Pararhizobium sp. A13: one gene and its partners. The protein of the gene in region 3 interacts with the protein of the main gene of each other region in a pairwise test. Links are inferred from orthologs where the notes say so. Each region holds a gene or a part of one and is shown on either strand. Other genes may lie near its edges. The genes, in order: grxD, WI754_RS04220 and WI754_RS00720.

Evidence for each region.
Region 1: the proteins of WI754_RS00720 (region 3) and grxD interact in binary tests that used the Escherichia coli proteins (3 or more experiments, as listed by UniProt). The link is inferred for Pararhizobium sp. A13 from one-to-one orthologs.
Region 2: the proteins of WI754_RS00720 (region 3) and WI754_RS04220 interact in binary tests that used the Escherichia coli proteins (3 or more experiments, as listed by UniProt). The link is inferred for Pararhizobium sp. A13 from one-to-one orthologs.

Annotation. Positions count from the first base shown.
Region 1 is NZ_CP149510.1:3,299,331-3,307,045, forward strand. Bases 140-3,136 are described here. They hold grxD (Grx4 family monothiol glutaredoxin), read left to right. Parts: upstream 140-1,468; coding sequence 1,469-1,804; downstream 1,805-3,136. Other genes in these bases: WI754_RS16315 (membrane-anchored protein), read left to right, coding at 140-863; WI754_RS16320 (BolA family transcriptional regulator), read left to right, coding at 867-1,100; WI754_RS16325 (hypothetical protein), read left to right, coding at 1,106-1,330; WI754_RS16335 (multidrug effflux MFS transporter), read left to right, coding at 2,176-3,136. Outside these bases: more of WI754_RS16315, read left to right, coding at 108-139; more of WI754_RS16335, read left to right, coding at 3,137-3,411; WI754_RS16340 (multidrug effflux MFS transporter), read left to right, coding at 3,450-4,736; WI754_RS16345 (inositol monophosphatase), read right to left, coding at 4,809-5,633; tRNA 2-thiocytidine(32) synthetase TtcA, read right to left, coding at 5,630-6,520; WI754_RS16355 (glutaminase), read right to left, coding at 6,644-7,588; rpsD (30S ribosomal protein S4), read right to left, coding at 7,680-7,715. UniProt on the Escherichia coli protein: Monothiol glutaredoxin involved in the biogenesis of iron-sulfur clusters.
Region 2 is NZ_CP149510.1:885,180-892,823, forward strand. The notes cover bases 4,484-7,409. They hold WI754_RS04220 (ABC transporter permease), read right to left. Parts: upstream 6,567-7,409; coding sequence 5,400-6,566; downstream 4,484-5,399. Other genes in these bases: WI754_RS04215 (ABC transporter ATP-binding protein), read right to left, coding at 4,484-5,403; WI754_RS04225 (ABC transporter substrate-binding protein), read right to left, coding at 6,734-7,409. Also shown: WI754_RS04190 (ABC transporter ATP-binding protein), read left to right, coding at 1-610; WI754_RS04195 (alpha-glucosidase/alpha-galactosidase), read left to right, coding at 634-2,004; WI754_RS04200 (hypothetical protein), read left to right, coding at 2,120-2,881; WI754_RS04205 (VOC family protein), read right to left, coding at 3,117-3,590; WI754_RS04210 (ABC transporter permease), read right to left, coding at 3,728-4,468; more of WI754_RS04215, read right to left, coding at 4,465-4,483; more of WI754_RS04225, read right to left, coding at 7,410-7,591.
Region 3 is NZ_CP149510.1:140,479-147,889, reverse strand. What follows is about bases 332-3,024. They hold WI754_RS00720 (BolA family transcriptional regulator), read right to left. Parts: upstream 1,973-3,024; coding sequence 1,691-1,972; downstream 332-1,690. Other genes in these bases: cobS (cobaltochelatase subunit CobS), read left to right, coding at 2,850-3,024; WI754_RS00715 (DnaJ domain-containing protein), read left to right, coding at 2,124-2,759; WI754_RS00725 (caspase family protein), read right to left, coding at 332-1,424. Outside these bases: more of WI754_RS00725, read right to left, coding at 1-331; more of cobS, read left to right, coding at 3,025-3,845; cobaltochelatase subunit CobT, read left to right, coding at 3,849-5,750; WI754_RS00700 (esterase-like activity of phytase family protein), read left to right, coding at 5,873-6,868; WI754_RS00695 (queuosine precursor transporter), read right to left, coding at 6,939-7,411. UniProt on the Escherichia coli protein: Transcriptional regulator that plays an important role in general stress response. Has many effects on cell morphology, cell growth and cell division. Acts by regulating the transcription of many genes, including dacA (PBP-5), dacC (PBP-6), ampC and mreB.

The DNA of each region.
Region 1 (7,715 bases), 3.2 Mb from region 3 along the record:
CGCGTTAAGGAAAGACGCTGAAACAAACGACAGCAGCCCTTCCCAACTTTAACCTGAACCCTATCTGACGATCCAAAAGAACACACGGATAGGTTTCAGGGGGACGCATGAGCGGAGGTGAAGTGCACTGGTACACGTGGTTGAACAAATTGCGCCGCTCTTGGCGGTATCGCCTGGCTTATCGGCTGGCGCGGCCGCAGGCGCCGAAACAACCCATCCCTTTCCGTGGCCCGGCGCTGATCGTTGGTTCTGCGCCGGCTTCCAACTTGCCAGACGGATTTGACAGCCGATTTTCCGTTATTTGCGTCAACGGTTCCCAGATTGTGACGGCGGACTGGGGTATAGATGCGCCAGACGTCACCTTCCTGCAATTCAACCAGGTAGAAGGCAACGGCGAACGCGCGACCGCTGTGCGCCGCGCTCTGTCGGGCAAACGCTGCCGCATTCTCTATGTGCTTCGATGGCCGAAGAGCGAAGCACGATTGCGCGAAGGTCTCGCAGCGTTTGACTATGGCTTCGATGAATTGCGGCTCATCAACCAGTATGATCGAACCCGGCTGGCCGAATCGGTGCTCGGACGCGTCATTGCTGAAGGTGACAATGAATCGAAATTTTCCAATGGCATAACGTCGCTCCTCTACGCCATTCACAATGGCGCAACCGCGGTCATCATTACAGGGATCGATCCTTCGTCGACCGGCCATATCTACAACGCCCTCAACATGCAGAGGCTGCACTCCGATACCGACGTAAAAATATTGATCGAACTGTTGGAACGCGGTTTTCGCCTCTATACAAGTGATCCTCATGTGGCAGAATCGACTGGATTGCCGCTTTGGAGCAAGAAAGAATTGAGGGAGTAGCGTATGCCGATGACACCGGGCGATATTGAAGACATGATCAAATCCGGTATCCCGGGCGCCAAGGTGACGATCCGGGATCTGGCCGGAGACGGCGACCATTATGCGGCTGAAGTCGTGGCAGAAGCCTTCCGCGGCAAGAGCCGGGTTCAGCAGCACCAGATGGTCTACAATGCTCTGAAGGGAAATATGGGCGGCGTGCTGCACGCGCTTGCCCTTCAGACATCCGCGCCGGAGTAGGCTTGATGGCCGGCCTGATGAATGAACTGGTCAGTGGCGTCGTTGCGAGTGTTCTGAAGGAAATCCTAAAGAAGACCGGTGGCAGGACCGCGACGAAGCGCCAGAAACGTCAGGCGCGGTCTGCCACCACCGGCCGCTTTAAGAAAGCGACCGCGACAAGGGGCGCGAAGCCAGCGAAGAAGCAGGTGAGCCGCCGCAGGACGGCAGCCTCGCGGAGCAAGACGCGATGATTGCGCCGGCGGCGTGTTGCCGCCCTGCAAGCCATCAATTTTTGTTGGGATCGGGTGATGAAAATCACCGGCCTGCATGCTATCTAAAACGGATCGACACCCCCGGCCCTTGAAGCTGGAGCAGGAAGGACACGACATATGAGCGGAATCAACGAATTTATCGACAACGAAGTAAAGAGCAACGACGTCGTTCTTTTCATGAAGGGCACGCCGCAATTCCCCCAATGTGGGTTCTCTGGCCAAGTGGTCCAGATGCTCGACTATATCGGTGTCGACTATAAGGGCATCAACGTGCTCGCCGATGCTGATCTTCGCCAGGGCATCAAGGACTATTCCAACTGGCCGACCATTCCGCAGCTCTACATCAAGGGCGAATTCATCGGCGGCTGCGACATCGTGCGCGAAATGTTCCAGGCTGGCGAACTCCAGTCGCATTTCGAAGAACATGGCGTCGCCGTCAAGGGCGCAGCCTGAAATCTGATTTCGGTTACAGTGGCACCTGAAAAAGGCGGGTCACCGCCTTTTTTGATTCCGGCGAATTGTGAAGGCTACCTAATATTGCGCGACCTTTAACAGTCGCGGCCAATATGAAGCGGCTGTCACAAGATGGTCGCGAAACAGGGCGTAAGCACGCGCAGGCAAACGTTCGGCACCGAAATCCGAATAATTGCCTACGCCTCCTCGGCCAGCCCGGATCATCCGGTTCTTTTCTTGAAAGCGCTCGGAGCCTCGCTTTCGACCAGATATGGGACTACCGGCTCCTGCATTTTCATCCGCGCCTGTTCTTGACTGGAAACGTATTCGTTTCAGTTCAGGTGCCCGGCACCTCCGCCAGGAATATTCCTATGACCATTACCACCGAAGCACCGGGCCCTCAGGCTTTGTCGAAACCCCAATTCGTCACGCTGATGGCCATGCTGATGGCGATCAATGCGATTTCGATCGATATCATGTTGCCGGGCCTGCAGCAGATCGGCGCCAGCCTCGGCGTGGCCGATGAGAACACGCGCCAATATGTCATTACCGCCTATCTGCTCGGCATGGGCTGCGCCCAGTTGTTCTTTGGTCCGCTTTCCGACCGGTTCGGGCGCAAGCTGCCGCTTCTCGGCGGCCTCGGCGTCTATGCGCTCTGTGCGCTTGCGATCGTCTTCGTGCCGTCCTTCGCCGGGCTGCTGGCGCTGCGGTTCATGCAGGGCATCGGTGCCGCCGCGACGCGGGTCATCACCATTTCGATCGTTCGCGATATCTATGGCGGGCGGATGATGGCGGAGGTCATGTCGCTGGTCATGATGGTCTTCATGATCGTGCCGGTCATTGCGCCAAGCATCGGCCAGTTGATCATGATCTTTGCCGAATGGCACATGATCTTCGTGGTCATCTGCCTGTTTGCGCTGCTGGTGGCGACGCTGGTTGCGCTGCGACTGCCGGAGACGCTCTCGGTCGAACGTCGCCGCCCCTTCACGATCGCATCCATCGCCGATGCATTCCGCATCGTGCTGACCAACCGTGTTTCGCTCTGCTATTCGCTGGCCGCATCCTTCATCTTCGGCGGGCTGTTCGGCTTCATCAATTCCGCGCAGCAGGTTCTGGTCGGCATATACGGGCTTGGGCACTGGTTCCCGCTGGTCTTTGCAGGTTTTGCCGGTACGATGGCGGTCGCCTCCTTCACCAATTCGCGTCTTGTCAAACGCTACGGCATGCGCCGTCTCTCGCACGGCGCGCTGATCGGATTCGTCCTGGTGAGCCTTGCCTGGGCAGCGGCATCGATCTTCGGTGCGCTTCCTTTCTGGCTTTTCGTCCTTCTCTATGGCATGGCCATGTTCCAGTTCGGCCTGATCGGTGCGAATTTTAACGCCATGGCCATGGAACCGCTCGGCCACGTCGCCGGAACTGCATCCTCCGTGCTCGGCTTCGCCCAGACGATCGGCGGCGCAGTCATCGGGGCATTGATCGGGCAGGCATTCGACGGCACCGTCACGCCGCTTGCCATCGGGTTCCTGTCGGTCTCCGTCATCGGCCTGTGCTTCGTGCTCGTCGCCGAAAAAGGCTGGCTTTTCAGCCCGCATAATCCGTCAGTTTAACGACTGCTGTCTCCTCCCAAGACATCATAGGTCCTTTCATGTCCGCCACCACGACCGCTGAACACATCGAAAATATCGGCTCCTCCCGAATAGGCCTCGGCTTCTTCGAATTCGTCATCACCATAGCGCTCATGACCGCGAGCGTGGCGATCGCCATCGACATCATGCTGCCGGCCCTGCCCGCCATCGGCCAGTCGCTCAACGTCGCCAACACCAACGACGCGCAGCTGGTCATCGGTATCTTCTTCCTCGGATTCGGCTGCTCGCAGATCATCTTCGGCAGCCTGTCGGACACCTTTGGACGCCGCGCGATCCTGCTGGGTGGTCTTGTCTTCTTTACCGTGACGATGTTCGGTGCGGCCGCGACAGAGAGCTTCGAAATGCTCCTTCTGCTCCGGTTCGTCCAGGGCATCGGTGCCGCAGCAGTTCGCATCACCACCATGGCGGTGGTGCGCGACTGTTTCGGTGGCCGTGAAATGGCGCGTGTCATGTCCTATGTGATGATCGTCTTCATGATCGTGCCGATCGTTGCCCCTTCGCTTGGCCAGGCCGTGATCTATTATGCGAACTGGCATTGGATCTTCATCCTACTCGGCTGCGTCGGCACCATCCTTTTCGTCTGGGCCGGCCTGCGCCTCAAGGAATCGCTGCCGCACGAAGAACGGCTGCCTCTGTCGGTGGCCTCCGTCGCCTCCGGCTTCCGCACCGTTCTCACCAACCGCATCACCTGCGGCTACATGATCGGCATGACCCTGTTCACCGCCGTCATCTGCGCCTACATCGTCACCGTTCAGCAGATCTTCGGCGAGGTCTACGGCCTCGGCGACTGGCTGCCGATCGCCTTTGCCGGAACCGCCGGCGGCATCGCCGTCGCCAACTTCGCCAATGGCTATTTCGTCCGCAGCTTCGGCATGCGGCGCATCTCGCATGCAGCGATGATCCTGTTCACGCTGCTCTCCGGTGCAGGGCTCCTCGTGTCGCTCGGAGGAACGCCGTCCTTCCTGGTTGCCTATCTGCTGTTCTCGGTCCTGTTAATGATGTTTGCCGTGATCGGCACCAATTTCACGGCGATCAGCCTCGAACCGATGGGCCATCTGGCAGGTACGGCCACGGCCATCACCGGTTTCGTTTCCACCACCGGCGGCGCGCTGATCGGCGGCGCTGTCGGGCAGATGTTCAACGGTACAGTCCAGCCGCTGTTTGCCGGCTTTACCGCCTTCGGTGCGGTGACAATCCTGGCTGTGCTCTGGGCAGAAAAAGGCAAGCTCTTTACTCACCCGGGCGATGATCATGCCCTGCTTGAGGGTGGCGGCGGACATGTGTGATCTCACAACCATGAAAAAGGCCCGCTCGAACGATGTCGAGCGGGCCTTTTTCATGGTGTATTCTTCATCGTCTCAGACGGTAAACACCTCCCGGCGAAGCACGTCCCAGCAATCCTTGTCGGACGCGAGCAGAAGGCCGCCATTCACATGTTCCGGGCGATAGGGCGAACCATCGAAGCGCGCGGCATAGGCGCCCGCCTCTTCCGCGATCAGCGTTCCGGCAAGGTGATCCCATGGCATCAGCTTCTGATACATCAGGAAGTGGAAATGCCCCGCCGCGAAGGCGCGGTATTCATGCGCCGCACAGCGATAGCTCGTGGCAATGCGCACCTTCGCCATGTTGCCCATGACGATGCGCCGGTTTTCCGGCGAATAGAAACCGGTCGACGCGCAGCCGACAAGGCTTTCCAGCGGCAGCGACGGCGCGACGCTCAATCGTTCCTGCGAACCATCCGCCTTGCACAGCCAGGCGCCTGCGCCTTTTTCCGCGATCACCCAGTCATTGCCCATCGGGTCGTAGATCACGCCGGCAACGGTTTCGCCCTTGGCGACGACAGAGGCCATGACGCCGAACAGCGGCATGCCGGCGGCATAGTTGAACGTGCCGTCGATCGGATCGACGATGAAAGCGAGATCGGCCCCCGCAAGGCGGTCCAGCAGCGCCGGATCGGCGGCGACGGACTCTTCGCCGATAAACAGCGCATCCTGCGCGACTTCCGCCATGCGCGCCTTGATCAGGCGTTCCGCCGCTTCGTCGGCTTCCGTCACAAGATCGATGGCCTCCGATTTCATCCGCACGTCACCCGTGCCGAGATTGCGGAACTTCGGCAGGATCTCCTTGACCGCAGCCTCCTGCAGGATATTGGCGATGGCTGCGATATCGATGGCAGATGTCATGCTTTGGGCTCCGCGAACAGGGATTGGAAATCGAACAGTTTCGGATCGAGCAGGTGCGACGGATTGACGTGGCCGAGCGCCCTCAGCATCGTGTCCTTGCGACCGGGCATGCGGCGCTCGATATCCGACAGCATCGCCTTCATGGCATTGCGCTCCAGCCCGTCCTGCGAGCCGCAGAGGTCGCAGGGAATGATCGGAAATTCCATCGCCGCCGCGAATTTGGCGAGATCGTCCTCGGCCGCATAGGCAAGCGGCCGGAGCACCATCAGATCGCCGTCGTCGTTCAGGAGTTTGGCCGGCATCGAGGCAAGCCTTCCCCCATGGAAGAAGTTCATGAAGAAGGTCTCGAGGATATCCTCGCGGTGATGGCCGAGCACCAGCGCGTCGCAGCCTTCCTCGCGGGCGATCCGGTAGAGATTGCCGCGGCGCAGGCGCGAACAGAGCGCGCAATAGGTGCCGCCCGCCGGCACTTTTTCCTTCACGATCGAATAGGTGTCGCGATATTCGATCCGGTGCTGGACGCCGATCGAGGTCAGGTAATCCGGCAGCACATGCTTGGGGAAATTCGGCTGGCCCTGGTCAAGGTTGCAGGCGACCAGTTCGACCGGCAGGAGGCCGCGCCATTGCAGGTCCATCAAGAGCGCCAGCAGACTGTAGCTGTCCTTGCCGCCGGACACGCCGATCAGCCAGCGCTTCTGGCCCTTCAGCATGCCGAAATCCTCAATCGCCTGGCGCACCTGCCGCAGCAACCGCTTGCGCAGTTTATTGAACGAAACCGAGGACGGCATCTTGGCGAAGATCGGATGCAGCGCGTCATCAAGGGCCTGATCCGATCCGGACGAAGGCTCTTCGAGATCGGCGACCGGCGATGGGGTGGAAATATCCATGACAAAGTCCCGGATTGGAAAACGCGATAAGGAGCATGCGTTGTGAACTGCACTTGCCCGTGTATGCCGGCAAGATCAAGGAAAATGCACGCGGATCGATGTGAAACTTCGGGAAAGGACCGCTCAGGCGCCGAATACAGACCATCCGGTGCGACTGGCCAGCATTTCGAGCGCCAGGGAACCAAGCAGCGAGTTGCCGTTGTGGTTGAGGCCGGGCGACCAGACTGCGACGGAAGCTTTGCCGGGCGCCGCCACCAGAATACCGCCGCCGACACCGCTCTTGCCGGGCAGACCGACACGATAGGCGAAATCGCCCGAGCCGTCATAATGGCCGCAGGTCAGCATCAGCGCATTGATGCGCCGCGCCCTCTGGCGCGAAACGACGGAATGTTTCGTCAGCGGATTGCTGCCGGAGGCGGCAAGGAACAGGCCAGCCTTTGCCAGCTGGACGCAGCTCATCGCCAGGGCGCATTGATGGAAATAGACGCCGAGCACGTGCTCGACCGGATGATCGAGCTTGCCGAAGGCACGCATGAAATTGGCGAGCGCGACGTTGCGATAGCCGGTCGCTGCCTCCGATCGCGCCACCTCATGATCGATGAGGATATCCTCCTCGTCGGCAAGGTAGCGGACAAAGCGGACGATCTCGCCGATCGCCTCCTTGGGCGTGTGGCCCGCCAGAACCAGATCGGTAATCGCGATCGCGCCGGCATTGATGAAGGGATTGCGGGGAATGCCGTGCTCGTGCTCGAGCTGGACGATCGAATTGAAGGCGGAGCCGGACGGCTCTCGGCCGACCCGCGCCCAGATGCTTTCGCCGTGTTTGCCGAGCGCCAGCGTCAGCGTGAAGACCTTGGAGATACTCTGGATCGAGAAGGGAACCTCGGCATCGCCGGCCTTGTAGACATCGCCATCGACGGTCACGACGGCCATGCCGAAACGCTTGGGATCGACGCGGGCGAGCTGAGGAATGTAATCGGCAACCTTCCCCTCACCGAGCCTTGGTGTCAGCTCGTGGTGGATATCATCAACAATCGACTGCAGGTCCAACGGTTCCGTGCCGGGCATCAGTCATTCTCCGCGTCAGTGCAGCGCAACAAAAAAGCCACCCATCTCTGAGTGGCTTTTCCGAATTTCACAAGGCCGAGGCCAGAAGAAATTATCGCGAATAGAATTCGACGACGAGGTTCGGTTC
Region 2 (7,644 bases), 740 kb from region 3 along the record:
CAAGCTTTTGACGACGGAAGGCGGCGAGATCCTGTTCGACGGCCAGCCGATCCAGGACAAGACCCGCGAAGAGATGCGACCGCTGCGCTCGCGCATGCAGATCGTTTTCCAGGACCCCTTCTCCTCGCTCAATCCGCGCATGTCGGTCGGCCAGATTATCGAGGAAGGCCTGATCGTCAACAAGCTCGGCGCAACCCGCAGCGAACGGATCGAGCGGGTCAAGGAAGCGTTGAACAATGCCGGCCTACCGAACAACATCCTGTCGCGCTTCCCGCACGAATTCTCCGGCGGCCAGCGCCAACGCATCGCGATCGCGCGCGCGATCGCGCTCGAACCGGAATTCATCCTGCTCGACGAGCCGACCTCAGCGCTCGATCTCTCGGTGCAGGCACAGATCATCGAACTGCTGCGCAAGCTGCAGGACGAGAAGGGACTGAGCTACCTCTTCATCTCCCACGATCTGAAAGTCGTGCGCGCGCTCTGCCACCGGGTGGTGGTGATGCAGCACGGCAAGATCGTTGAAGAGGGGCCGGTCGAAGACGTTCTATCCCATCCCAAGACCGCCTACACCGAACGGCTCGTCAGAGCCGCCTTCGAAGTGGCCGCATAATCGCTAGACAAGAGGCATATTCCATGGCGAGACAACCCAAAATCACCTTCATCGGCGCCGGCTCGACCGTCTTCATGAAGAACATCATCGGCGACGTTCTGCAGCGTCGGGCGCTGTCCGGCGCGAAGATCGCGCTGATGGACATCAACCCGCAGCGGCTCGAAGAAAGCGAGGTCGTCGTCAGGAAACTGATCTCGACGCTCGACGTCAAGGCGACCATCGAGCTGCACTCGAACCAGCGCAAGGCCCTCGAAGGTGCCGATTTCGTCGTCGTCGCGTTCCAGATCGGCGGCTATGAGCCCTGCACCGTCACCGATTTCGAAGTGCCGAAGAAATACGGCCTGCGCCAGACGATCGCCGACACGCTCGGCGTCGGCGGCATCATGCGCGGCCTGCGCACCGTGCCGCATCTCTGGAAGATCTGCGAAGACATGATGCAGGTCTGCCCCGAGGCGATCTTGCTGCAATACGTCAACCCGATGGCGATCAACACCTGGGCGATCGCCGAGAAATACCCGAAGATCAAGCAGGTCGGCCTTTGCCACTCGGTGCAGGGCACGGCGATGGAACTGGCCCACGACCTCGACATCCCCTATGAGGAAATCCGCTACCGCTCGGCCGGCATCAACCACATGGCCTTCTACCTGAAGTTCGAGCATCGCCAGCCCGATGGCTCCTACCGTGACCTCTATCCGGATCTCGTGCGCGGCTACCGCGAAGGCCGGGCACCGAAACCGACCTGGAACCCGCGCTGCCCCAACAAGGTGCGCTACGAGATGCTGACCCGCCTCGGCTATTTCGTCACCGAAAGCTCGGAGCACTTCGCCGAATACACGCCCTATTTCATCAAGGAAGGCCGTGAGGACCTGATCGAGAAATTCGGCATTCCGCTCGATGAATATCCCAAGCGCTGCATCGAACAGGTCGAGAGATGGAAGGGCGAGGCCGCCGCCTACCGCACGGCCGAAAAGATCGAGGTCGCGCAGTCGAAGGAATACGCCTCCTCGATCATGAACTCGGTCTGGACCGGCGAGCCCTCGGTCATTTACGGCAACCTGCGCAACAATGGCTGCATCACTTCGCTGCCGGACAATTGCGCCGCCGAGGTGCCGTGCCTCGTCGATGAGAACGGCATCCAGCCGACCTTCATCGGCGACCTGCCGCCGCAGCTGACGGCGCTCATCCGCACCAACATCAACGTGCAGGAACTGACGGTCGCCGCCCTGATGACGGAGAACCGCGAGCACCTCTACCACGCCGCGATGATGGACCCGCACACCGCCGCCGAGCTCGATCTCGACCAGATCTGGTCGCTGACCGACGATCTGCTCGCCGCCCACGGCCAGTGGATCCCGGAATGGGCCCGGGTCGCCAAGAAGGTCCAGGCCGCGTAACTCTTTCTCCCGGTTGCGCGACGAGGAAACCCCGGAACAACAATTCCGGGGTTTTCCTTTTGTGCCGGGTGTGGTCGAAAGGAACGACGCCCCACCGCTTGTTCAGGAGATAAAGATGCCCGCCGGTTCCGCCACGACAACGCTCGCCCGCCAACTGTCCGACGCCGACAACGGGGGCATGCGCCTTGCCACGGCGACGCTTGCGGAACCAGGCACTCCAGCGGAAGCCTTTACCGTGCAGAGCGAAACGCTGGCCTTGAATGGCTGGCTGACAGTCGGCTACAAGGTCGCCATCCGCCCGGACGGAAGCTCCATTTCCGCCCCCATGGCGCATATTACCCATGCCAGTGAATCGGGCACCGCCGGATTCGAGCGCCCCGCCGTCGATGCGCTGGAGGTGGAAATCTGCTTCGTCCTCGGCAAGGACCTGCCGCCGCCGGGCGCCAAGTCCTATACCCGTGAAACGCTTCTCGGCTATGTGAGCGGCATTTATTCCGGCGTCGAATTTTTGGGACACCGCCTGGATAACGGCAGCCGTTCTCCAGCCCTTTTGTTTCTAGCGGACCGCCTTGGCAATGCCGGCTACGTACTTGGCGAAGAATTGCCCGCCGAGGTGCTCGAACCCGGCCAGGACTTTCCGCTGGTCATCACGATCAACGGTGGCACCGCCTTCTCCGGTCCGGGAAAACATCCCAACGGCGATCCCGTGGCTCCCTTCCTCGCCTTTGCCAATGCATTGACGGAGCCCGTTGCCCAAGGCCGGATCATCACCACCGGCAGCCTCTGCGGCGCCATCCCGACACCCGAACGGGCGGCAATCGCCATCAGCGGCTTTACCACACTGACAGTGACGGCGGCATCGACGCGCGAGATTTGATGCGGGGCCAGCCGCCCCCGCCAAATTTCTACGGGATCACCGAGTCCGCTGTTTCCCTCTCACCATCGTCGGTCCCAGGATGACGGGAGGACGGCACCTTATCGAGGGATGACATCTCGAGCGATGGTCCGGTACTCCAACATAAACCGCTGAAATTTGTCACCAGCCCAAACTTGGAGGCGGGCAGATGCCCGCTTTGCGCCGCCAGAAGCGGACACTCCAGCGCGATGATGTCTCAACCACGCCGAGCAGCTTCGATCGCCCCAACGTCGATCTTCCTCATCGTCATCATCGCATCAAAAGCACGCTTTGCTTGATCACCGCCTACCGCAAGCGCTTCGGTCAGTACGCGCGGTGTGATCTGCCAGGACACCCCCCATTTGTCTTTGCACCAGCCGCAGTCACTTTCCTGGCCGCCGTTGCCGACAATGGCGTTCCAGTAACGGTCGGTTTCTTCCTGATCGTCAGTTGCGATCTGAAATGAAAAGGCTTCGTTGTGTTTGAACGCGGAACCGCCATTCAGGCCGATACAAGGAATACCGGCGACGGTGAATTCAACAACCAACACGTCTCCCTGCTTGCCGGCTGGATAGTTTCCAGGTGCACGAATGACAGCGCCCACTGCGCTGTCCGGGAAGGTCGCGGCGTAGAAGCGGGCGGCAGCCTCAGCGTCCTTGTCGTACCATAGGCAGATGGTGTTCTTTGCCATTGCGTGGTCCTTTCGCTCTTCGTTTCCCGTCTTCTCCCTGAAATAAGAGGCAAACTGTATTTCTCCAGCCCATGCAGATCATTTTGCGCGGGCAATAGCCAAGCCCCTCTAAATGGTCGACGAGCAACGCGCGTGATCTACAGGCCTGCCCGCCGCGCCATAACGGCCTCGATGGCCGACAAGCCGTCATAGATCAGCACGGCCAGCGCGCCGACGATCATCCCGCCCTGCAGGACGAAGGCGATATTGTTGGATTGCAGCCCGGCGATGATCACCTCCCCCAGCGTCTTTGCCGCCACCGTCGAGCCGATCGTCGCGGTGGCCAGGCTGATGACGACGGACAACCGAATGCCCGCCAGGATCACCGGCATCGCCAGCGGCAGCTCCACCTTGAAGAGACGCTGGCGATCCGTCATGCCGGCGCCGCGCGCTGCCTCCATCACGGAGGGCGGCAGGGTCGTGAGACCCGTCAGCGTATTCTCGAAGATCGGCAGGAGGCCGTAGAGAAACAACGCCACCAACGTCGGCTTCTCGCCGAAGCCGAGGGCCGGAACGGCCAGCGCCAGCACCGCCACCGGCGGAAATGTCTGCCCGACATTCACCAGGCTGCGCGACAACGGCAGGAATTCCGCCCCGAAGGACCGCGTGACGAGAATGGCGAGCGTCACGGCAACGATGATGGCGGCAATCGTGGCGATCGCGACGGTGCGCAGATGCAGGAGCGTCAGCGTCAGCAGGCCGCCCTGATTGTAGATCGCCGGCGCATTGTCCTGCACCAGCGGCTTCAACAGCGGCTCGAACCAGCCGGGCGAAACCAGGAATGCAATCAGGGTCGCCAGCAGCACGGCGCGCAGAAGAGAGGGACCCCAAACCCTCATTGCGGCTTTGCTGCGCGCTTGGCGAGCCCTTCCAAAGTGACCTTCCCGAGGATCGTGCCGTCAGCCGCCGCCACCGGCAACGCATCGCGGCCGGTCCAGAGCAGTTCGGAAAGCACGTCGCGCTGGCTCGTTTCCGCGCCAACGGGCTGTCCATCGGCAGTGCCGGGCTCCACCGCCTGCCCCGCCGTCTTGATCGACAGTAGCCGGAACGGCCGTTCGCTGGCGCCGATCAGGGTCTGGACGAACTCCGTCGTCGGATTTTTGACCAGCTCGGCGGGCGTGCCGTATTGAACGAGTTCGCCCTTGTCCATGACGGCGATCTTGTCGGCGAGATGAAACGCCTCGTCCATGTCGTGCGTCACCAGCACGATCGTGGTCTTCAAGAGCTTCTGGATGTCGAGCAGGTCTGCCTGCGCCTTTGCCCGGATGATCGGATCGAGCGCGCCGAACGGCTCGTCCATCAGGAGAACCTTCGGCTCCGCCGCCAGCGCCCTCGCCACGCCGACCCGCTGCTGCTGGCCGCCGGACAGCTCATGTGGAAACCGCGCCGCGAAGATGGCGGGATCGAGCTGGAACAACGCCAGCAACTCCGCCACCTTGGCATCGATGCGCGCCTTGTCCCAGCCGAGGAGCACCGGCACGGTGGCGATGTTCTGTGCGACGGTGCGATGCGGAAAAAGCCCGTGCCCCTGGATGGCATAGCCGATCCGTCGGCGTAGCTCGTAGCCCGGCATGGCGCGATTGTCTTCGCCGTCGAGGCGGATCGCGCCCGCGGTCGGCTCGACCAGCCGGTTGATCATGCGCAACAGCGTCGTCTTGCCGGAACCGGAAGTCCCGACAATGACGGTGACCGTGCGCGGCGCGATCGTCATCGTCACATTGTCGACCACCGCAAGGCCGTCGTAGCGCTTGGTGATGCAGTCGATCTCGATCATGCGGTCCTGCCTTGGTTTTTCGACGGCGTGGTCATTTCAATGAGGGCGTCGAGGACGATGGCCGCGGCAAAGGCAAGCACCACCGTCGGCACCGCGCCGAGAAGCACCAGGTCCATCGCCGTCTGGCCGATCCCCTGGAAGACGAAGACACCGAAGCCGCCGCCGCCGATCAAAGCCGCGATGGTCGCAAGGCCGATATTCTGGACGAGAACGATGCGGATGCCGGTGAGAATGACCGGCATCGCCAGCGGCAGCTCGATGCCGAAAAGCCTCTGCCGGTCCGTCATGCCGATGCCGCGCGCCGCCTCGTTGGCCTCGCGCGGAACGCCGGCAAGCCCGACTACGGTATTGGCGACCACCGGCAGCAGCGAATAGAGAAACAGCGCCACGAAGGCGGGAGCAGCGCCTATGCCGCGAATGCCGATCGCGGCAGCCCCCGGCACATGGACGGCGATCCAGCCGAGCGGCGCGATGAGAATGCCGAACAGTGCGATCGACGGGATCGTCTGGATGAGGTTCAGGGTGTTGAGCACACCGGCACGCAGGGGCTCGACGCGGTGGCAGAGAATGCCGAGCGGCAGGCCGACGACAACCGCGGCAAACAGCGACCCGAGCGCCAGCGCCACGTGCCTGCCCGCCTCCAGCCAGAACACGTCGGCGCGCCCCATATATTCCTTGAGGATCGACAGGCCATCCCAAAGTCCCGATATCAAGATCACCGCTGCGCCACCGAGCGTCATCAGCAGAAGCAGAACCCGTACGACCGGCAGCGGCCGCAACCGCGTAATCGAATCGGCGGCCAGCAGGGCATGGGCAAACAAAAGGATCCAGAAGCCGGATGCCGGCGATACGCGTGCATAGGTGTTTTCCGGCGGGGTCAGATGCGTCGCCGCCATGCCGATAAAAAGCGCAATGGCGGCGAGCGCAACCGCGGCGGTGACGAGCCGCAGCAGCGCCGGCGTTTTCAGAAGGATGACCGCGGCGGCGAGAACCATGAGCCCGATGAGGGCAACACCCGCCTCGCCGGGTAGCGCCGCAAGCATCGATTTCGCCTCGCCTGGCACGATGCGATTGGCGCGAAACGTCGCGAACGGTGCGACAAGCGTGCCATAGGCGACGAGAAGCGCGATGACCACGCCCAGTTTGTCAAAGCGAATGTTCAAGCGGCCATCCCCGTCATCCCGGCTACTGCATAATTCCTTAAATCGGTGTCGATTTAAGGATAAAATTATGCAGCAGTTTCAAAGTGCTACAGCGTCATTTGCGCGTCATATTTGACGCGCTGCGCTGTAAGGCCGGGTCCAGAGGGAACCGGCCGTTTCGCGGCAGCTTATTTCAGAAAGCCGTTCTTCTTCAGGAAATCCTCCGCGACCGCCTTGGCCGGCTCGCCGCCGACCTGGACGCGCCCGTTCAGATCCTGCAGCGTCACAAGGTCGAGCTTTTCGAAGACCGGCTTCAGCAGCGTCTCGATTTCCGGATGCTCCTTGAGCACCGCCTCGCGAATGATCGGCGTCGGCTGATAGACCGGCTGGACGGATTTGTCGTCCTCCAGGACGACGAGGCCCGACGGCGCGATGCCGCCATCCGTGCCATAGACCATGGCGGCATTGGCGCCATTGGTCTGGTTTGCCGCTGCCGCGATCGTCGCGGCCGTATCGCCGCCCGAAAGCGTGATCAGCTGCTCCGATTTCAGCGTGAAGCCATAGGCCGTCTGGAACGCCGGCAGGGCCGCCGCCGAATTGACGAATTCCGAAGAGGCCGCCAACACGACCTTGCCGCCGCCGGAGACATATTTGCCGAAATCGCTGAAGGTCTTGATCTTGTTGCCATCGGCCAGATCCTTGCGGACGGCGACCGCCCAGGTATTGTTGGCCGGCGATGGCGTCAGCCAGACGATCTTGTTGGCGTCGTAGTCAAGCTTTTTCGCCTGCTCGTAGCCCTTGGCCGCATCCTTCCAGAGCGGATCGTCGGCTTTTTCGAAGAAAAACGCCGCGTTGCCGGTATATTCCGGATAGATATCAATCTCGCCGGCGACGATCGCTTTGCGCACCACGGGCGTCGCCCCCAGCTGCACACGATCGGTCGTCTGAACGTTGTTGGCGTTCAGAACGGCGAGAATGATATTGCCCAAGACGCCGCCTTCGGTATCGATCTTGGAAGCGACGACCACCTGAGCATGTGCCGCCATGGCGGAAACGAGCACCGCAAACGCGGCCCCGATAAGCTTTGTGTTAAGATCCA
Region 3 (7,411 bases):
TGCTGCCGCTGCCGTTTGACGCGCTGCTGCGCCACCACTTTCTGGCGCGCCGGGGTCTGCGCCTTGCGAAGCGCTGTGGCTGCTTTCTTCTGCGCCTCATACTGCGCGCGAATCTGCGGCATCATCGGGTCGGTCTGGACGACGAGGAACATGTGCTGTTGCTGTGTCAGGTAGGTCGTTTCGACAAGCCCGTTCTGGCGCTGCCAGGCGCCGATCGCGCCGCGTGACCTGGCACCGAGTGCGCCGTCCGCACCGCCGGTGACATGGCCCAGTGCCCCGAGCCGCAGTTGCAGGTCGATCCGGGCGCCCTTGTCGAGGTTCAGCGCGGCTTCCGTTTCCGGCGTACCGACAGTCAGCTTGACGTCGTCCGGAACGGCAACGGCAGTTCTGATCTGCGATGCCGATGCGCTTGCTTCGCCGGCAGGGGCCACCGACGCAACGTCGGTTGTGGTCACCGTCTTCAACTGGTCGAGATTGAGCTTGGCAAGCGTGGCGAAATTGCCGTTCGGATATTGCTGCAGGTAGAGTTCGTAATGCGCCACGGTGTTGCGCTTAGAGGCTTCTTCCCAGAGCTTTTGCTCGACGGTCCAGTTGACGTCGGTCTTGTCGGACGAGGCGCTGGTGTTTGCGGTGGCTTTGACGTCCGTCGCCGGGGTCTGTGCCGCTTGCGCCGAGGCATCGCCGCCGATGAAGACTTCGCGTGAGAGGGAGGCATTGTGCCATGGACGCTGCGCGCCCCCCGTTGCTTCCGATACGTCGGCCCGCACCCGTGTCAGGGCGCTCTGGATTTCCAGCCCCGGCGTCGTCAGGTGCCGTGCAAGGGCTGCCGTGTAGGGGCTGTTGATGCCCTTGCCGTCATAGGCGACGGCGCCTGGATCGGTCGCATAGGCGATCAGCAGTCCGCCGGAACCCGTGCTCTGGCCATTGGCCTGCACCGGCGCCAGGCCGACGCCCATCGAGGCGGAGCGGCTGGCCGGCAGCACCTTTGCCAGCGAGCGGGCCAGCGGATTGTCGCGGCAGGCGTCTAGAATGATGATGCTGACGGCCGGATCCGGCGGCAGGGCGCCGAGAACCTTGTCGGCCGGAATGGTGCGGGTCTGAAGCTGCGCCGCCTTTTCCAGCTGTGCGTCGATCGGGACGAGATAGTTTCGGCCGTCCACCTGCAGCCCGTGGCCGGCATAGTAGACGATCGCAACCTCTGCGTCGTAGGCGATCTCGGTGAACTGATCGACCAGCGCCGTCATCGCCGCCTTGTCGAGATTCTCCCCGTCAAGTACGGTAAACCCCGCAGCGCGCAGCGTCTCCGACATCAACTTGGCGTCGTTTTTCGGATTGGGCAGCTCAACCGCGTGCTGATACGCGCTGTTGCCCATGACCAGCGCGACGCGTTTGCCTGGGGGCGTCGATGCCGATGCGTAATCCATTGATAAAAACGCGGCGACAAACGCCGCGACAAGCCCAAACCTCCTGAGCATAGTCTTGACCCCAAAAAACAAGGCCGGCCGGACAACCTGTGGTCGGCTGCGCCTTAAAGATGAAAATTTTCCGTATGTCGCAATTTCAACGGACCACGAGATCCGTCCATTTTTCACCCGCTACAATTGTAGGTGCGGGACCGAAAACCGTCAAATTCGGCAAGCGTCGAGTCTGGTGGGTTCAGTCAGGCATAGCGACAGGGTTAGCACGCCCGTTACCAGCGTGTTGTTTCCCCGGGAACAGCGGGTTCGACCGCAAGTGCATGCAACCCGGCGTCGAATTCCGGTTTCAGGAGATCGTTGATGGCCCGGTGGCGGGCGACGCGGCTCATGCCGATAAAGGCGCTCGAGACGATGCGCACGCGCATATGGGTTTCGCCGGTGCCGTGGAAATCCGGTTGATGGCCCGCGTGCAGGTGGCTTTCATTGATGACGATCAGCCGTTCGGGTGCAAAGGCCGCCTTGAGTTTTGTTTCGATGCGGCTTTGAAGCGACATGTTTTAGCCCCGTTTCTCTGGCTTTTCCGGTGCGTTGACCGCAGCCGAAAGATCCGTCCCGGATTGCTTTTTGCTCGGTGCAAAATGGTTTCACAAAGCCAGCAACATTCCGATTTGTCAATTCTTGTTGTGGTGCCCACAACACCCCATAATTAGCGCCATGAAACTCGATTCAAAATACTTCGATGGCATCCGGACCCGCCGCAAGGTGAACCAGAAACCGGAATCGATGGCCCCCAAATGCCAGTGGGACGGGTGCGAGGAAAATGCTGTGCATCGCGCGCCTGTGGGGCGCAATGCCGAGAACGAATATTTCATGTTCTGCTTCGAGCACGTCAAGGAATACAACAAGGGCTATAACTACTTTTCCGGCCTTTCCGACAATGAGATCGCGCGCTATCAGAAGGAAGCCCTGACCGGACATCGCCCGACCTGGACGGTTGGCGTCAACAAGAATGCCAAGAACGGTCCGGCGCAGTCGCAGATGCGGTCGGGATCAGCCGGGGCGCAGGCCCGCATGCGCGATCCGTTCGGCTTCGTCGACCAGGCGCGCACCCGCGCCGCCCGGCAGGAACCGCGCCTGCGCAAGCTGAAGACGCTGGAGGCCAAGGCCTTCGATACGCTCGGCCTGCATGCCAATGCCACAGCCGCCGACGTCAAGGCCGCCTACAAAGAGCTTGTAAAAAAGCATCACCCCGATGCAAATGGCGGAGACAGAGGCTCGGAAGAGCGTTTTCGCGCCGTGATCCAGGCATATCAATTGTTAAAACAGGCTGGCTTCTGCTAGTAACCCGTTTTATTACGGTCACACATTTAAAAGGCATAGACGCGACGCCCCCCACGAGAAAAATCAAGGGGCTTCCGTGCTGGAGACATGATGAGCAAGGTAGACCTCGATATTTCCAACCTTCCCGATACGACAGTTTCCGTCCGTGACGTTTTCGGTATCGATACCGATCTCAGGGTTCCGGCCTATTCCAAGGCCGATGCCTATGTGCCGGACGTCGATCCGGACTATCTGTTCGATCGCGAAACCACGCTCGCCATTCTCGCAGGCTTTGCCCACAACCGCCGTGTCATGGTGTCCGGTTATCACGGCACGGGGAAGTCGACCCATATCGAGCAGGTCGCAGCGCGTCTCAACTGGCCTTGCGTGCGTGTCAACCTCGACAGCCATGTCAGCCGTATCGATCTCGTCGGCAAGGACGCGATCGTCGTCAAGGACGGCATGCAGGTCACCGAATTCAAGGACGGCATCCTGCCCTGGGCTTACCAGCACAACGTCGCGCTCGTCTTCGACGAATACGACGCCGGCCGCCCGGACGTGATGTTCGTCATCCAGCGCGTGCTCGAATCGTCCGGCCGCCTGACATTGCTCGACCAGAGCCGCGTCATCCGCCCGCATCCGGCCTTCCGGCTGTTCGCAACGGCCAACACCGTTGGCCTCGGCGATACGACCGGCCTCTATCACGGCACACAGCAGATCAACCAGGCGCAGATGGACCGCTGGTCGATCGTCACCACGCTGAACTACCTGCCGCATGACAACGAAGTCGACATCGTCGCCGCCAAGGTCAAGGGCTTCACCAAGGACAAGGGCCGCGAAACGGTTTCGAAGATGGTGCGCGTCGCCGACCTCACCCGCGCCGCCTTCATCAATGGCGACCTGTCGACAGTCATGAGCCCGCGTACGGTCATCACCTGGGCAGAAAACGCGTATATCTTCGGCGATATCGCCTTTGCCTTCCGCATCACGTTCCTCAACAAATGCGACGAGCTCGAGCGGCCTCTGGTCGCCGAACATTATCAGCGCGCCTTCGGTGTCGAGCTGAAGGAAAGCGCTGCCAATATCGTGCTCGAAGCCACGGCCTGATCCATGTCGGGCCGCGGCGACAATTCGAAAGCAAGGCCAACGGGCGTCGTCGATGTCGAACCGTTCCGCCGCGCGCTGACCGGCTGCATCCGCTCGATCGCCGGCGACGCCGAAATCGAGGTGGTGTTTGCCAACGAGCGTCCCGGCCTTGCCGGCGAACGTGTGCGGCTGCCGGAAATCTCCAAGCGCCCGACCCGGCAGGAACTTGCGGTAACGCGCGGGCTCGGCGATTCCATGGCGTTGCGCAAGGCCTGCCACGATCAGCGCGTCCATGCGACCATGTCGCCGCAGGGGGCGGATGCGCGGGCAATCTTCGATGCGGTGGAGCAGGCGCGTGTCGAAGCGATTGGTTCGCTGAGGATGACCGGGGTCGCGAGCAACCTCACCTCCATGCTCGAAGAGAAATATGCCAGGGCCAATTTCGGCAATATCGACCGGCAGGCGGATGCACCGCTGGAGGAAGCGATTGCGCTGATCGTGCGCGAGAAGCTGACGGGCCAGAAGCCGCCCGCCTCGGCTGGCAAGGTGCTCGACCTCTGGCGCGATTTCATCGAGGAAAAAGCCGCCGCCGACATGAAGAACCTGCCGGCCGCCGTCAACGACCAGCAGGCCTTTGCCCGCGTCGTGCGCGACATGCTGACCTCCATGGACGTTGCGGAGAAATACGGCGACGATGACGTCGAGCCTGATGATCAGGATACCCAGACCGACGAGGACCAGCCGCGCAGCCAGGAGCAGGATGAAAACAGCTCCGACGAGGATGCCGGCTCCGACGCCGCCCCCGCCGACGAGAACGAATCTGCCGACGAGCAGATGGACGAAGGCGAGATGGACGGCGCCGAGATCTCCGAAGACGAGATGTCGGATGACGGCGAGGATGACAGCGAGACGCCCGGCGAGGTCAAGCGACCGGCCCATCCCTTCGACGATTTCAACGAGAAGGTCGATTACACCGTCTTCACCGAGGAATTCGACGAGATCATCTCGTCCGAGGAACTCTGCGACGAGGCCGAGCTCGACCGTCTGCGCGCCTTCCTCGACAAGCAGCTGGCCCATCTTCAGGGTGCCGTCGGGCGTCTCGCCAACCGGCTGCAGCGCCGCCTGATGGCGCAGCAGAATCGCTCCTGGGAATTCGACCTCGAAGAGGGCTATCTCGATTCGGCGCGCCTGACGCGCATGATCATCGATCCGATGCAGCCGCTCTCCTTCAAGCGCGAGAAGGACACCAATTTCCGCGATACGGTGGTGACGCTCTTGATCGACAATTCCGGCTCGATGCGCGGCCGGCCGATCACGGTTGCCGCCACCTGCGCCGATATCCTTGCCCGCACGCTGGAGCGCTGCGGCGTCAAGGTCGAGATTCTCGGCTTTACCACCAAGGCCTGGAAGGGCGGGCAGTCGCGCGAAAAGTGGCTGGCGAGTGGCAAGCCGCAGACGCCGGGCCGCCTCAACGACCTGCGCCACATCGTCTACAAGTCCGCGGATGCCCCATGGCGCCGCGCCCGCCGCAATCTCGGCCTGATGATGCGCGAAGGGCTGCTGAAAGAAAACATCGACGGCGAGGCGCTGATCTGGGCGCACAACCGGCTGCTCGGCCGCTCCGAGCAGCGCCGTATCCTGATGATGATCTCCGACGGGGCGCCGGTCGATGATTCGACCTTGTCGGTCAATCCGGGCAATTATCTGGAGCGCCACCTGCGCGCCGTCATCGAGCAGATCGAGACACGTTCGCCGGTCGAGCTGCTGGCGATCGGTATCGGTCATGATGTGACGCGTTACTATCGCAAGGCGGTGACGATCGTGGATGCCGACGAACTGGCCGGTGCGATGACGGAGCAGCTCGCCTCGCTGTTTGATGACGAAAGCTCGAGGCGGCGAGGCGGGTCGATGCGGCGCGCTGGCTGAGACATTTCCTGACCGGGGCGGCGAGCAGCCCCGGCTTTGTTTGTGCATTGTCTATTTGAGTTTTCGAGGAGCAACATTGCATGCTCCGGGCCGGCCTGCCGGAAGGAATCCTATTGAAAGCGATACTGATCAGGGCCGCCGTTTTGTCCCTCACTCTCGCCGTGATTCCGGCCGCCGCCGCGTCCCTCCCGGCGCAGGAAAGCGTCCCGGTGGCAAGCCGGCAGATGGGGAATTTCAAGATCGGCTCGGACCAGAAACTGTTCGGAAAGCTGGAATTCATCGGCGGCATCGAGATGTCGTCGAGCAACGCCTTGCTGGGCGCAATCTCCTCGATCCGCTTCCGGCCGGACCGGAAATCCTTCCTCGCCGTCATGGATACCGGCCACTGGGTCGAGGGCGAAATCGCCCGTGACGGGCAAGGCCGGCTGGCAGGAGTGAGCGATCTGACCGTGACATCGATGATCGATCCCCATGGCCGGTCCGAGCAGGTAAAGGGGGACATGGACAGCGAGGGATTGGCGCTGCGCGACGGCGAGGCGCTAGTCGGCATCGAGCAGATGAATCTCGTCGAGGTCTATCCCGACCCTGGATTTGCGCGGTCGCGCCCGGTCGCGACGCTCCCCACGTTCATTCCGCCGAAATCCCTGCGCAGCAATCGAGGGCTTGAAACCATCGCCGTTTCGCCGAAGGAAAGCCCGCTTGCCGGTGGCGCCGTGGTCGTTTCGGAGCTCAGTCTGGACAAGGCTGCGCATATCTATGCAGCCGTTCTCGACGGCCCGCGCAAGGGCGTCTTCGGCGTCGTTCAGAAAAAACCCTTCGCCGTTACCGACGGCGCGTTCCTGCCGAACGGCGATCTTCTGCTCTTGGAGCGCCGCTTCAGTTTCGCCGAAGGCATCGGCATGCAGATACGCCGAATCAAGGGCGATGACATCAAGCCGGGCGCCGCGGTTGACGGCGAGATCCTGTTGCAGGCGGACATGGGCTATCAGATCGACAACATGGAAGGCCTGGATATTGTCGTGGAGCCCGGCGGCGACATCCACGTTATCATCGTTTCCGACGACAATCACTCGATCCTCGAGCGCAACCTGATGCTGGAATTCCGCCTGGTTCAGTGAACATTGGCAAGAAAAACCCCTGCCAACAATGGTGACAGGGGTCTGTATCTCCCGGAGAATTGCGCTCGTTTCAGGCGCTCGCCTTCAAGGCGGGCATCGGCTTGATGACGCTCATCAGGGCGCCGTAGGGCAAAAGCATGGCGAGGCCCACGATGATCTTGACGCCGAGATCGCCGAGCGCCCAGGAAATCCACCGCGGCGCTTCGGCCGTCATGACGCCGAGGATCGGCGCATTTTCCAAGGCGAACGGGTCGTTCGGGCCGAAGACCACAAAGAACGAGGCGAAGGCGAAGGAGAAGAAGATCGCCGTATCGAGGAACGAGCCGAACAGCGAGCCGATCAGCGGCGCGCGCCACCAGCTCTGCGCCCGAAGCTTGTTGAACACCGAGATATCCAGGAACTGGCCGAGCAGGAAGGCCGAGCCGGATGCGATTGCGATGCGCGGCGTGGCGATCAGCACCGATAAGAGGATGGCAACGGCAAAGCCGGCGATCACCACCTTGCGGGCGGTCTGCGGTCCGAACTGGCGGTTGGTGAGGTCGG